DNA from 2 places in the Pseudomonas sp. ArH3a genome. Region 1 is predicted to be linked to the other one. Evidence: riboswitches for the same ligand, from Rfam matches in the RefSeq annotation. Region 1 holds a riboswitch; the other holds the start of a gene.

Region 1 (7,561 bases):
GCGGCACAGCGCGGTCACCAGGGTACTTTTACCGGCGTCGGAGGTGGTGCCTTGCACCATCAGCGTACTCATGCGGCGTCCTTGTAGGCGGCCAGGGCCTCATCAAGTCGAAGCCAATCCGCCTCAGTGTCGGGCAGGCCGAAACGCAGGCTGCTGTCGTGGATAAACAGACGCAACAGAATGCCGCGCTGGGCCATGAATTCGTGCAGGCGTTCGGCGTGCGGCGTGATCAGCCATTGGAACAACGCGCAGCCGCCTTGGGGTTGAAAGCCGTGGCGCTCCAGCAGTTCAAATAGGCGCTGGCCGGCTTCGATGCAGCGATTACGCTGATGGGCATGCCCCGCCGTATCGCGCAGGCACACTTGGCCGAGCACCCGCGTCGGCCCGCTGACCGTCCACGGGCCGAGCTGTTCGGCCAACAATTTGAGCAGCTTGCGCTCCGCCAGCACAAAGCCCAGGCGCACACCGGCCAGGCCGAAGAATTTGCCGAACGAGCGCAACACAATCAGGCCGACTTGGTGGGTCTGGCTGGCCAGGCTCAAGTGCGGGGTGACGTCCATAAACGCTTCGTCCACCACCAGCCAGCCGCCGCGCTGGGCCAGTCGCGAGTGCCACTCCAGCAGGCGCTGCGGGGGCAGCCTCAGGCCAGTGGGGTTGTTGGGGTTGACCACCACCAGCACATCGAGGCTGTCGAGAAAGAAGTCGACTTCCTGCTCCTGCACCTCGCGCACCACGTAACCGGCGCGACGCCAGGCTTCGGCGTGCTCGGCATAACACGGCGACAGCACGCCGACCTTGCCGGAACGACGCAAGCGCGGCAGCAATTGGATGGCTGCCTGGGAACCCGCCACCGGCAGCACGTGAGCAGCGCCGTAGTATTCGCTGGCGGCCTTCTCCAGGCCGTCATCGGTTTCCGGCAAGCGCGCCCAGGCCCGCAACGGGATCTCAGGGATCGGCCACGGCCAGGGCGCCAGGCCGCTGGACAGGTCGAGCCAATCCGCCTCGGCAATCCCGTACTGAATCACTGCCTTACGCAGCCGGCCACCGTGTTCAAGCATAGAATTGCGCCCCCGCGCAGAGGATCAACAGCCATAACCACACACCGCGCTGCACCAGTTGCCAGCCGCGGTCGATAGCGTCGGCATCCGCCGCCGGGCCTTCGCCCAGTTGCGGGCGCTGATGCAGCTCACCGTGATAAATCGCCGCGCCACCCAGTTCCACCCCCAATGCGCCCGCACCGGCGGCCATCACTGGCCCTGCGTTAGGGCTGTCCCACGTCGGGCCCTGGGTGCGCCAGCATTTGAGCGCCAGGCGGGTTTTGCCGAGTACGGCGTAGGTCAAAGCCACCAAGCGCGCGGGAATATAGTTGAGTACATCGTCGATCTTTGCCGCCGCCCAGCCGAAGCGCTCAAAGCGCTCGTTGCGATAGCCCCACATGGCGTCGAGGGTGTTGCTCAGGCGATAGAGCACCACGCCCGGCACGCCAGCGACGACAAACCAGAACAGTGCGGCGAACACCGCATCGCTGCCGTTCTCCAGCACCGATTCGGTGGCGGCACGCGCGACTTCGGTGCTGTCCAGTTCACTGGTCTGGCGGCTGACCAGGTAACTCACGCGCTTGCGCGCTTCATCCAGGTCATCACTGCGCAACGCCTGGGCGACCGGGATCACATGTTCGCCAAGGCTGCGCATGCCCAGCGCCAGGTACAACGCCAGAATCTCCAACGCCCAGCCGATATACGGCGCCCATGACAACGCGGTGGCCAGCAGGGTCAGCGGCACCACCGCGACAAACCACGCGGTCACGCCGTGGCTGCGCCAGCCGCGGCCACCGCTGTTGAAACGCTGCTCGATGCGCCCGGCGAAGTTGCCGAACGCCACCAGCGGATGCCAGCGCTTGGGCTCGCCCAGCAGCGCATCCAGCGCCACGGCAGCGACACACAGCAAGGCCACACTCATTGACTCACTCCCCACACATTCTCATACAACATGTCACTCAGCGGCCGTGGTTCGGTCCAGCCTTCGAGCTGCAACATCGGTGCCGGGTAGAACTCGGCGACCGGGCCCAGGCACAACACCGCCAGGGGTTTGGCACCGGGCGGCAAGCCCAGCAGGTCGGCCAGGGCTTGCGGTTCGAACAACGAGACCCAGCCCATGCCAAGGCCTTCGACACGAGCCGCCAGCCACAGATTCTGGATCGCGCAGGACAACGACGCCATGTCCATTTCCGGCAAGGTGCGACGGCCAAAGATATGGCGTTCGCGGTCATCCATCAGTGCCGCCACCAGCACTTCGGCGCAGTCGTGGATGCCTTCGACCTTGAGCTTCATGAATTCATCGGAGCGCTCGCCCAGCGCCTCGGCGGTGCGCACGCGCTCTTCTTCCACCAGTTGCTGAATCTGCCCGCGCAATGGGCGGTCGCTGATGCGGATAAACCGCCAGGGCTGCATCAAGCCGACGCTGGGCGCCTGGTGCGCGGCCTGGAGCAGGCGGTGCAGCAAGTCGGGGGCCACGCTGCCACCTGTGAAGTGGCGCATGTCGCGGCGTTCGGCGATGGCGCGGTAGACGGCGTCGCGTTCGGCTTGGGGGTAGGCGTTGTCAGTCATGGCCCTATCGCGGGCAAGCCCGCTCCCACATTTTGATTTGCGAACGCTGTCGATGTGGGAGCTGGCTTGCCTGCGATAGCACTCTCAAGGCTCGGCGCAAACAAAGCAGCCACCGCCGTAGGGTTGGAGGGAAAGTAAAAGTGCACGTAGGAAGCCGTCATCCGCCCCTGTCGGTAAACCGCCTCAGCACCGCGCCCGCCGTTAGGGCTAAGCCCACGAGCAATTGGCTGCCACTCAGTACTGGTCAGGGAATGGTGATAGGTGTGACCGCGCAGTACGCCTTCCGGCAACTCGACGCTTTGCAGGGCCAGGGCTGCGAGTTTCTTTTGCATCACCGCATCCCCTTGCAGCAGGCCGACCAGTTCGGCACGGGTGCCGTCGACATCGGTCAGCGAGTCCAGTAAATAAAGCATGCCGCCACATTCAGCGAGCATGGGTTTACCGGCGGCGTGATGGGCGCGGATCGCGTCGAGCATCGGGGTGTTTTCCGACAGCGCCTGGTGGTGCAATTCCGGGTAACCACCGGGCAAATAGAGGCTGTCGGCGTCAGGTAATTCGCTATCGTGAATCGGCGAGAAGAAGCACAACTCGGCGCCCATCGCCCGCAGCAGGTCGAGGCTGGCGCCATAGGTGAAGGCAAAGGCTTCGTCACGGGCGACAGCGATGCGCACGCCGGCCAGCAAGGGCTCGGCTTCGATCACTTCAGGCGCGGCGAAGGTCACCGGTGGCGGCAAGGCTACTTCGCAACTGCTGCCCAGGGCTTGGGCGGCGGCGTCCAGGCGCACGTCGAGGTCATTCAATTCGCTGGCTTGCACCAGACCCAGGTGGCGGCTGGGCAATTCGATCCCGGTTTCCCGCGACAGCGCGCCGTACCAGCGCAGGCCTTCGGTGAGGCTGCCTTCGAGCAATTGTGCATGGCGCAGGGTGCCGACGCGGTTGGCCAGCACGCCGGCGAACGGCAGGTCGGGCTGATAGCGCGCCAAGCCCAAGGCCAGCGCACCAAAGGTCTGGGCCATGGCGGTGCCGTCGATCACCCCGAGCACCGGCACGCCAAAGTGCCGCGCCAGGTCAGCGCTGGAGGGCGTGCCGTCGAACAGGCCCATCACGCCTTCGATCAGGATCAGGTCGGCTTCGCCCGCCGCCTCCCACAGCAAACGGCGACTTTCCTGCTCACCGACCATCCACATGTCCAATTGATACACCGGCGCACCGCTGGCGCGTTCGTGGATCATCGGGTCAAGAAAGTCCGGCCCGCATTTGAACACGCGCACCTTGCGCCCCAGGTTGCGGTGCAAACGCGCCAGCGCGGCGGTGACGGTGGTTTTGCCTTGGCCGGACGCCGGTGCGGCGATCAGGACGGCCGGGCAATGACGGGGCTGATTCAAAGTTCGACGCCCTTCTGTGCCTTGATACCGGCCTGGAACGCGTGCTTGAGCATGCCCATTTCGGTGACGGTGTCGCCCATTTCGATCAGCTCAGGCTTAGCGCCACGGCCGGTGACCACCACGTGCTGCATCGGCGGGCGGGCTTGCAGGTCGCTGAGTACCTGGTCCAGATCAAGGTAGCCGTGCTTGAGGGCGATGTTCAGTTCATCCAGCACCACAAGGCCGATGGAAGGGTCTTGCAGCAGTTCGCGGGAAACTGCCCAGGCGGCTTCGGCGGCGGCGATGTCGCGCTGGCGGTCCTGGGTTTCCCAGGTGAAGCCTTCGCCCATCACGTGAAAGCGCACTTGCTCGGGGAAGCGGCGGAAGAACAGTTCCTCACCGGTGCTGTTGCGCCCCTTGATGAACTGCACCACGCCGCACTGCATGCCGTGGCCCATGGCGCGGGCGAGCATGCCAAACGCCGAGCTGCTCTTGCCTTTGCCGTTGCCGGTCAATACCAGCAGCAAGCCGCATTCGCTCGGGGAATTGGCGATACGTTCATCGATCACGGCTTTTTTGCGCAGCATGCGCGCCAGGTGGCGTTCGTCGCGGTCGGGGGAATCGGTCATGACAGCTCTCCGTTGGGGCTGGACAAAAACGGCGGGCAGGAAAAAGAAATAACAGACAGCCAAGCATCGCCCACCGTGATGCTGTTGGATGTTTCAGGCCGGTCTCCGGACTCATGAGTGGCCTCCCTTTATAGAAAGCAGGCCAACGGTGCGCCTTCCCATATCACGTAGATACAGTGGCAAAAGGCACCGTTTTCACTCATTTACCGTTGCGGGGGCAGCGCCGGAATTGCGGCAGCACTGTGTAGAAGTGCGCTCACTCACCGGCTTCCCTGTTTCACTCTGTCGACCCACCGGTCACAGAGCACCTGGAACAAGCCGCGAAGGTTAGTGGGTTGGGGGTGGAGCGTCAATTAAAGCTGGCCTTGTACTGGAACGATCTGACCGGCAAACACCTCTACCCTTACAGGTATTAAGGAGAAAACCATGCATAAAACCAGACTCGCCCTACTGATCATGCTGGCAGGCACCCTCGCCGCCTGCGGTGAAAGCTCTACTCTGAAGGTCTCAGACGGCACCGGGCCCTCGCCTAAGCTGCCGGAGCCGAACAAAACCCTGATCCCCACCGTGAATATCGCCCCGGCGATTGGCTGGCCAGAGGGCGCGAAGCCGACAGCCGCAGCCGGTACTCAGGTCGCGGCATTTGCCGAAGGCCTGGACCACCCGCGCTGGCTGTATGTGTTGCCCAACGGTGATGTACTGGTGGCAGAAACCAACGCCCCGCCCAAGCCGGATGACTCCAAGGGCATTCGCGGCTGGGTGATGGAAAAGGTCATGGGCCGCGCCGGCGCCGGCGTGCCGAGCCCGAACCGCATCACGCTGCTGCGTGATGCCAACCACGACGGCGTCGCCGAAACGCGCACGGTGTTCCTGGAGAACCTCAACTCGCCGTTCGGCATGACCTTGGTCGGCAACGACTTGTATGTCGCCGACTCGGACAAGCTGTTGCGCTTTCCTTATCAGCCGGGCGAAACCGCAATCAAGGCCGCCGGCACCAAAGTGGTCGACTTGCCCGGCGGTAGCATTAACCACCACTGGACGAAAAACGTGGTGGCCAGCAAGGACGGCAGCAAGTTGTATGTGAGTGTCGGCTCCAACAGCAACGTCGGCGAGAACGGCTTGGCGGCGGAAGAAGGTCGCGCGGCGATCTGGGAAGTCGACCGCGCCACCGGCCAGCACCGCATTTTTGCCTCCGGCTTGCGTAACCCCAACGGCATGGCTTGGGAACCGCAGAGTGGCAAGCTGTGGACGGCGGTGAATGAACGCGATGAAATCGGCAGCGACCTGGTGCCGGACTACATCACTTCGGTCAAGGACGGCGCGTTTTATGGCTGGCCGTTCAGTTACTACGGGCAGCATGTGGATATACGCGTTTCACCGCAGAATCTGGACCTGGTCGCCAAGGCCATCGCCCCGGACTATGCGGTGGGCCCGCACACTGCGTCTTTAGGCCTGACCTTCGCTGAGGGCAGCAAACTCCCGGCGCAGTTCAGCAACGGCGCGTTTATCGGCCAGCATGGTTCGTGGAACCGCAAGCCGCACAGTGGCTACAAGGTAATTTTCGTGCCGTTTGAGGGTGGTCAGCCTAAAGGGCAGCCGGTGGATGTGCTGACGGGGTTCCTCAACAGTGATGAAAAAGCCATGGGCCGGCCGGTGGGCGTGGTAATTGATCAGCAGGGGGATTTGCTGGTGGCCGATGATGTGGGGAATAAGGTGTGGCGGGTGTCGGCGGCTAAGTAAGACGCCATAAAACCAATGTGGGAGCGGGCTTTTTTTGGGGGTTGGCTTGCCTGCGATGGCATCAACTCGGTTTAACGATAAGACCGAGGTGCCTGCATCGCGGGCAAGCCCGGCTCCCACAAAAGCACTGCTCCCACATTTTGATTTCTAGGGGTTGCGCGCCAGATTCGCAGGCAATACACGCTTGGCGCTCAAATAAGCATTCTGCCAATAGGCCTTGGACAGGGTATCGAGCTTCACCGTACCGCCGGTTTGCGGTGCATGTACGAATCGCCCTTCGCCCACGTAGATACCCGCGTGGCTTACCTGTGAGCCGCCGCCGGTCGCGAAGAAGATCAGGTCACCGGTCTGCAGGTTGTTTTCGCTCACATCCTGGGCACGCATCACGATCAATTCACGGGTGGTGCGCGGCAGGCTGATGCCCGCAGCGTCACGGTAGACAAACCCGATCAAGCCGCTGCAATCAAACCCGGAGTCCGGCGTATTACCGCCCCAACGATAAGGCGTGCCGACCAGGCCCAGCGCACGGAAGAGCACGTCTTCGGCTGCCGGCGAGAAATTTTGCGTGGAGTAGTTGAACACCGGCTTAGGCTTGACCGCTACAGGGGCGGGCGGCGGTGGTCGGCTTGCGCAGGCGCTGAGAAGCGCGGCGCACACCAGAAGAATGAGGCGGGCTGAGGTCGACATGGGCAGAACAATCCTGGTCTGGATGCGGCTTTCGCTGCCGAGCGCTGAAAACCAGAACGCGCAAGCAAAGCTCGCGCGAACGGATTACAACAATGTCCAGGGATTCTAGCGCTTACACGTCAAACTTCAAGTATCACTTTAACTTTACTTACTAGCGGTAACCGTAGTCGGGGCCATGGCGAGTGCACGCTTGGCTTCGATGAAGGTTTTGCTCCAGTAGCTGTCACCCAGGTTGTCGACTCGAACACCGCCACTGCGACGGCTGCTGGAGTGGATAAACTGGTTATCGCCCAAGTAGATACCGGCATGGCTCACACGACCACGGCCAGCCGTACTAAAGAAAAGCAGATCACCGGGCTTGAGGTTCTTGCGTGCGACCAACGGTGCATCCACGTTGATCATTTCGCGCGTGGAGCGAGGCAGATTCATGCCCGCTTCTTCACGGAACAGATAGCCGATGAAGCCGCTGCAGTCGAAACCGGCTTCGGAGGTGCCGCCGAAACGGTAACGGGTACCGATCAGGGACATGCCGCGT
Region 2 (7,561 bases), 2.1 Mb from region 1:
ATAACGCCGAATACTTCGTGCGCACCTTTATTCGTGGGCCGGTGTGCCGTGGGCAGATTGCTACGGATGTGATTCGCGACAACTTCTGGACCCTGTTCCAGGACCCGGACCACGACCTGTACATCACCGATGCGCGTTATCGCGGCCAGGCCACGCCATTGCTGGCGATGCCGGGGCAGAACGACGACGTGGGCAGCGTGCTCAGCCTGTGGTTGGCGTATCGCGACAAGCGCAACCAATACGAAGCCTTGCGCCGTGACAGCTACGCTGATTTGCCGCCACCGAGTTGGTCCAGCCTGTGGGCCGGTAATGACAATGCCTTGTTGAGCATTTTCCGCCACTTCGACAGCGCTTCGGTGAACAAGGGCTTGATCGGTGAGGTACCGCAGACGATGTGGCTGTTTGACTATCCGCTGCTGGAGCGCACCTATTATCAGTTGGCGGTGAACTTCGATGTGTTCGGCAACGTGTCCCATCAAGCCCAGACCCGGCTGTACTTCGACCTGATCCGCAATGGCGCCGAGCAGAACTTCCTGCGCCTGATGCCGGCGGATACTCGCGATGATTTTATGGATGATTGGTACCAGAACAGCGGCAAACTCAAGCTGTGGCTGGACTATGAAGCTATTGATGACGATAAACCGAGCGGGCTGCATTTGGATGAAAAGGATCCGAAGCGAGATTTTGCCAACCAGTTGTTGACGCGCTATGGCAACCTGAACGCTAGTCCGGATCCGATCAACCGCTGTACCGGGGCCTATTGCTCGCGCGATGGGATTGATCCAGCGTTACAGGATGCGGAGCAGGCGCTGAGCCGTCTGACGTCGCGGCCGGCGGCGGGGCTCAAGGTGATTGATCAGTTGCCTGAGGCTACGATGCTGCGGGTTGAGACGGCCAATGGTCAGCGGGTGGTTTACAGCCTGCTGCGTAATCGGGCGCACAGTAATGTGGCGTTTTTGTTGGGTGAGGCTTATCGCTATCAGCCGGGGTTGGACACGTTGACTGTCTATCCGGGCGTGCTGAGCAGTTACCCGAACTTCATGTTCAATATTCCGGCGCAGCAAGTGCCGGAGTTTGTGGCAGCGATGGAGAATGCCAAGGATGCCAAGCGGTTTGAGAAGATTGTCGACCGTTGGGGCATACGCCGCAGCCATCCGCAGTTCTGGCAGTACTTTCACGACTTGTCACAGTACATCCGCGAAACCACGCCGGTGGAAGAGGGGGTTCTGGACATGAACCGGTATGAGAACCTATAAGTATTGCAGTGACTCAGTCATCTCTCTAAGCGAGTGCTGAAGCAGTCGGGTATCTATCTTGCGGGATTGGAACAGGTATTCCGATGATGCTGATTTCAGTGCAGGCGCTACGTGCCTTGGCAGCGTGGGTGGTGGTGGGGCACCACTTCATGCAGGTTTTTTTCAACTTTGAGGTCCATGGCCCGCTGGAGTATCTGTTTGCCGACAAAGGCGCCGTTGGCGTGGATATTTTCTTTGTCATCAGTGGCCTGGTGATTTTCCTTGCGAGCGCAGACAAAGCCCTGACACCGTGGCGTTTTATGCTTATGCGCGTGGCAAGGATCGCGCCGGCATATTGGTTCTATACCCTGCTCATGGCCCTGCTGATCGTGGCGGTGCCCGCGATGTTCCCAAATGATGAGTGGGTGCTGAGCCACGTGGCCCTGTCGATGCTGTTTATCCCTGCCCAGCACCCCGCGGGCTTTGGGATCTATCCGCTGTTGGACGTCGGCTGGACCCTCAACTTCGAGATGCTGTTTTATCTTCTGTTCGCCTTGGCCTTGTGGGTTCGTACGTCGTATCGGTTTTGGGTGGTGGCCGGGCTGCTCTATCTTGTGTGCGGCATCATCAGTCCGGCTTTGAACCTGGCCGGCGGTTTTTACAGCAACGACATTGTCCTGGAGTTTCTGATGGGCATTGTGATCGGCATGCTGTATCGCCGTGGTCTGTGCCGGGCCAGGGCGTGGCTGCCGTTGTTGGGTATCGTGGGTGCGTTAGTAGCGATTTATATCGGCGCAGATGTACCCCGTTCGCTGGAGTGGGGCGTGCCCAGCGCGGTACTCGTCATCAGCTGTGTGACACTGGAGCCTTACTTCAAGGGCTCGCGCCTGTTGAAGATGCTCGGGGATTGCTCTTATTCGGTGTATTTGATCCACACGATGGTGCTGTACGCTGGGCGATGGGCTGCGGAACACACGGGCATAGACCCTTATGCGATCCTGCCCGTTTGCATCGCAGTGACGGCATTGTGTGCATTTGCGAGCTACCAATGGCTGGAAAAGGGCAGCTATCGCGTGTTCAAGCGTTGGTTTGGCATGGATGACCCGACACGCCTTTCCCGACAAAAACACTAGGACTTTGTGCCTCTGTAATGTTTGGCGTAAACTGCCCGCAAGCCTGTGAGGAGTTTCCATGACTGCCATAACCATTACCGACGCCGCCCACGATTACCTGGCTGACCTGCTGTCCAAGCAGAACACCCCGGGTATCGGCATCCGCGTCTTCATCACCCAGCCCGGCACCCAATACGCTGAGACTTGCATCGCCTACTGCAAGCCTGGGGAAGAAAAACCTGAAGACACCGCCCTGGGGCTCAAAAGCTTCACCGCGTACATCGACAACTTCAGCGAAGCTTTCCTCGACGACGCCGTGGTCGACTACGCCACCGACCGCATGGGCGGCCAGTTGACCATCAAGGCGCCCAACGCCAAGGTGCCAAACGTCAACGCCGACAGCCCGGTCAACGAGCGCATCAACTACTACCTGCAAACCGAAATCAACCCGGGGCTGGCCAGCCACGGCGGGCAGGTCAGCTTGATCGACGTCGTGGAAGACGGTATCGCCGTACTCAAATTCGGCGGTGGCTGCCAAGGCTGTGGCCAGGCGGACGTGACCCTGCGCGAAGGCATCGAGCGCACCCTGCTCGAGCGCATTCCTGAGCTCAAGGGCGTACGTGACGTGACTGACCACACGCAGAAAGAAAACGCCTACTACTGAGTAAGGTGTTCACTGCGAACAAAAAACGGCGCCCCGTGAGCGCCGTTTTTTTATGTATGTAATTCAATGCTTTGCAATATATATCTAACAAAGATGATCAACTGTGTTTTATCAGGGCCGATAGAGGTGCGCGTGACCCGCGCGATACAGCGACGACTCGCTGAAGCTGTCGTTCGCCAGCACCCGACCCACCACAATCAGCGCCGTACGACGGAAACCCTTGGCGGCCACTTTCTCGGCAATGTCCACCAACGTACCCACCACCCAATCCTGATCCGGCCACGTCGCGCGGTGCACCACGGCAATCGGGCAATCCGCACCGTAATGCGGTAGCAGCTCAGCAACGATCTTCTCCAGATGATTAACCCCCAAGTGAATCGCCATGGTCGTGCCGTGGCGCGCCAGGCTGTCGAAATCCTCACCGGCCGGCATGCTGGTTTTATCGGCGTAGCGGGTCAGGATCACGCTTTGGGCGATACCCGGCAGGGTCAGTTCCGTCTCCAGCAATGCCGCGCAGGCCGCCACCGCCGTGACGCCTGGAATGATCTGAAAGGGGATATTCAACTCACGCAAATGACGGATTTGCTCACCAATCGCCCCATACAGGCTGGGGTCGCCGGAGTGTACGCGCGCCACATCATGGCCCTTGGCATGGGCTGCCGTGATCAAGTCGATGATTTGCTCGAGGTGCAATTCGGCGCTGTTAACCACCTGTTTCGCCTGATGGCCCTCCAATACCGCCGCCGGCACCAGCGAGCCGGCATAGATGATCACCGGGCAGCTGCGGATCAGCCGCTGGCCTTTGACGGTGATCAATTCCGGGTCGCCGGGGCCAGCGCCGATGAAGTAGACGGTCATGGGAGTTCCTGTTGAAAATCGGGCGAGCATGAAGATTGCTCATGATCGAGAAGGGCGATTATCGGGTTTTTAGTCGGCGCAGGCTAATGCAAAGGTGGCCTGGGCGACTTTTTTGCGCGTGATCAGCAGGCGGGCAGGGCCGTGGGAGAGCTGTTCAGCCAAGGCCAGCGCGGCGCTTTCGGCGATGCCGTAACAGCCGGTATGGGCAAAAGCGACCTCTGATTTGTGGCTAAGACGGTGTTCAAAAACCGTCAATTGTGCGGCGCTGAAACAGTGCAATGGCAGGTTCAGCACCTTTGCTAGAGCGAGCAGCCCAGGTTCATTCTGCTTGCGGTCAAGACTGGCCAGCGCGGTGATGCGATGGCGTTCGATACTGCCCTCGGCGAGGGCAGTGTCGAGCAGGCCCAGCAGGGTGTGAACATCACAGCCCCGCTGGCAACCCAGGCCGACCACCAGGGTCATGCCGAGTATTGACCGTCGCGGTTGCGGCGGAACAGCCAAGCGCTGATCAGACCCAAGGCCAGCCAGAAGGCGACGTTGGTCAGCTGCGAAGCGATTTTGAATTGTGCTTCCAACGCTTCTGGAGCCAGCATCGAATGCACTTCAGGCTGCGGCGCACCGATCAGATGCGGCACGGCCAGGATCGCCACGCCCAACACTTTGAGCAGCCAGCTGCGGCCAAACACCAGCAGCGCGATACCGGTAGCGGTGGACGCAGCCGTGCCAATCCACCAGACCTGACGTTGGGCCAGGTCAGCGGCGGCGGTGCCCGGCAACTCCGGCGGCAGGCCCAGGGTCGGCGCGAGTACAAACGTCGCGTAACCGGCCAAGCCCCACAGCAAGCCTTGAGCCGTGCGGGTCGGTGCGCGCAAGGTATAGAGACCGGCCAGCATCAGGGCAAAACCAACCGCCACCACCAGATTACCGCCGGTAGTCGACAACACACGTTGCCAGCCGTTTTCCGGCTCCCAGGCTTCCGCGTCGTGGGTGTGAGCGGCGGCGCCTTGTGCATGTTCATGGGGTATTACTTCGGCAGCGGCCGGGGCGTTTTCAAAGGTTTCCGCCTGCAGAATCAGCGGGGCGACCCAGAAGCTTTGCAGCAGAGTCAGCAACAGGGCGGCCAGCAAGCCGGTGAAGCCTGCGGTTTGGGCGATACGCTTGATCATGTCGGCAGGTCTCAGTGGCACGGGAACGCGGCGCTGTGGCGGGTATCGTGGGCGGCGTTGTGCACCGCTTCGATATGCGAGAAACCGGCGAAATACACCAGGCACGCGCCGAGGATCGACGCACCGATGGCGGCGGTCAGGCGTTGGCTCAGGGTGGTGGTGCTGCTGGCGGTGTGCGAGGTGCTGCTGATGATCGACATGGCGCGTCCCTTCTGGGTGTCAGGGTGAAACGGGCGCATGGAAACCCCGCGAGCCGGGCACGCGGGGTTCTGAACAGCGCCCGCCCACCGCGGGTTTGTTATCTGATTTTTCGGGCCGGTCTCCGGGCTTGCGAGGGACACTGGGTCTAAAAAGCATCGCCTTCCCATGCCTTGCAGGCACAGTGGCTGTGACGCTTCGCTCGCTTACCGTTGCGGGGGCAGCACCGGACTGGTCATGTATGCATGATTTACCGGTTTCCCGTTTCACCCTGTGAAGGGCACCCGAAACAAGATGTGTAGGAGAGCATGGGGGTGGGAGGGGAGTCAATTGGGAGTTTTTTTGGGGTACATATCCGTTGCTGCGGCAACGGCTTCGTAGGGTTCCGCTCTTACAGCGGGTCACTTTTGGAAAAGAGCCCCAAAAGTAACCAAAAGGGCTCTTGCCCCACCACTCGGCACCTCGCTTAGGCTCGGTGTGCCCTTGTAAGATGATTTTCATCTGCTTCAGACCGTTATGCCCTCGGATTTCGAGATCGTGAGTGAGCGTGGGTCGAAGCAGATTCCTTCCTAAACTAGTCCGAACGGTTGCCAGGGCGCGAAGCCCGATTCTGCAAGGTTGGACGTGAGGAAAACACCATGGACCATGACTCTGCGTTTGTCGGAATTGATGTTTCCAAAAACAAGCTCGACTCATTTGTCAGCACCACTGGCCAAGTCGAACAGTTTTTCAATACTCAAGAAGATATCCAGCGTTTAGCTAAACATCTCAAGGCTCAGGAGCCGGTTTTGGTGGTGTTGGAAGCAACTGGGGGATATGAGCGGCTTGCGGCTGCGGAGCTTTGCGCTGCGGGACTGCCAGTCGTTGTCGTCAACCCCCGCCAGGTGCGTGATTTCGCCAAAGCTACCGGTCGGTTGGCTAAAACCGATGCTCTGGATGCCCAGGTGATTGCGGAGTTTGCCCAGGCGGTCAAACCCGAGATTCGAGAGATGCCAGATGAACACACTCGTGAGCTGGCAGATCTACTCACTCGACGCCGCCAACTCATCGACATGATCGTGGCGGAGGAGTCTCGGCTGAAGCAGGCGGTATTCAAGGCACTTCGAAGAGACATCAAGGCACATATCACCTGGCTTCAAAAGCGGCTTAAAAGCACAGACGATGACTTGCACGAAGCCATCAAGGCTTCCCCGGTCTGGAAGGCCAATTATGATTTGCTACGCGAGGTCGCTGGTGTTGGCAACGTGCTCGCACTTTCGCTGCTGGCGATGGTTCCGGAGCTGGGCAAGGTTAATCGCAAACAAGTGGCTGCCTTGGTTGGTGTGGCGCCTTTTAACTGCGATAGCGGCCTCTACAAAGGGCGTAGACGGATATGGGGTGGTCGAGCTGAGGTTCGAAGTGTGCTTTACATGGCCGTCTTGTCCTCGAAGAGCCATAACCCGGTGATCGAGAGGTTCTACAACCATCTGCTTGCTGCAGGAAAGACGAAGAAAGTAGCGCTGGTTGCATGCATGAGAAAGCTGCTGACGATCTTGAATGCGATGGTGCGCGATCAAAAGCATTTCGCTGAAATGGCTTGAATTTCGACACGGTTGCTTCGGCTTGAATCCGTGGGCCGCCGCGATGGGCCATCCTTGGCCCATCGCGGCTAACCCGGCGTCCTGCCGGGTTACCCACGGATTCAAGCCTGCGTTCGGCCATCGTGGTTAACGGGGCGCCTCAGATCAAGATCAAGATCAAGATCAAGATCAAAAGCAAGAGCAAGAGCACGGCGGCCTAGTAGCCGACCTGAGTGGTAGAAGCAAAAGCAGGGCAAAAGCACAGCAGCACACTCTCTGTCTGATGTACCGAGATCCAACTGTGGGAGCGGGCTTGGCTGCCAGCACCGCAGTGCTCTGCTTTTCTGTGGGAGCTGGCTTGCCTGCGATGCAAGCACCTCGGTGTGTCAGGCATAACCAGCCGATGCCATCGCAGGCAAGCCAGCTCCCACATTTGATTGAGTTTCATCTTCCAAGATCAGGTCGGCTGTCAGGCCGCCTCGGCTTGCTTTTGATCTAACCACTCAGGTCGGCTACTAGGCCGCCGTGCTTTTGATCTTGATCTGAGGCGCCCCGTTAACCACGCTGGCCGAACGCAGGCTTTGGAGCGGGGGTAAACCGGCAGGACGCCGGTTTAGCCGCGATGGGCCAAGGATGGCCCATGGCGGCGGCCCCCGCTCCAAAGCCGGAGTGAGGGCACACCGAGCCTAGGCGAGGTGCCGAGTGGTGGGGCAAGAGCCCTTTGCTTACTTTGGGGCTTTTCCAAAGTGAGCCGCTGTAAGAGCGGAAC

What was found. Region 1 has a riboswitch for cobalamin ahead of cobO (cob(I)yrinic acid a,c-diamide adenosyltransferase). Riboswitches for the same ligand answer to the same signal wherever they lie in the genome.
Region 2: another riboswitch for cobalamin. It lies ahead of K0P33_RS13770 (CbtB-domain containing protein); the one in region 1 lies ahead of cobO (cob(I)yrinic acid a,c-diamide adenosyltransferase).

The regions. Positions count from the first base shown of each region.
Region 1 covers NZ_CP080330.1:5,091,145-5,098,705, forward strand. The annotation lists gene K0P33_RS23235 (cobyric acid synthase) at 1-72, opposite strand, end outside; gene cobD (threonine-phosphate decarboxylase CobD) at 69-1,058, opposite strand; gene cbiB (adenosylcobinamide-phosphate synthase CbiB) at 1,051-1,959, opposite strand; gene bluB (5,6-dimethylbenzimidazole synthase) at 1,956-2,606, opposite strand; gene K0P33_RS23255 (cobyrinate a,c-diamide synthase) at 2,603-3,991, opposite strand; gene cobO (cob(I)yrinic acid a,c-diamide adenosyltransferase) at 3,988-4,599, opposite strand; cobalamin riboswitch at 4,678-4,926, opposite strand; gene K0P33_RS23265 (sorbosone dehydrogenase family protein) at 5,026-6,339, shown strand; gene K0P33_RS23270 (C40 family peptidase) at 6,487-7,026, opposite strand; gene K0P33_RS23275 (NlpC/P60 family protein) at 7,171-7,561, opposite strand, start outside.
Region 2 covers NZ_CP080330.1:2,986,261-2,993,821, forward strand. The annotation lists gene K0P33_RS13740 (fatty acid cis/trans isomerase) at 1-1,256, shown strand, start outside; gene K0P33_RS13745 (acyltransferase family protein) at 1,343-2,368, shown strand; gene nfuA (Fe-S biogenesis protein NfuA) at 2,427-3,011, shown strand; gene cobM (precorrin-4 C(11)-methyltransferase) at 3,123-3,869, opposite strand; gene K0P33_RS13760 (cobalamin biosynthesis protein) at 3,939-4,331, opposite strand; gene K0P33_RS13765 (CbtA family protein) at 4,328-5,035, opposite strand; gene K0P33_RS13770 (CbtB-domain containing protein) at 5,047-5,235, opposite strand; cobalamin riboswitch at 5,331-5,536, opposite strand; gene K0P33_RS13775 (IS110 family transposase) at 5,872-6,813, shown strand.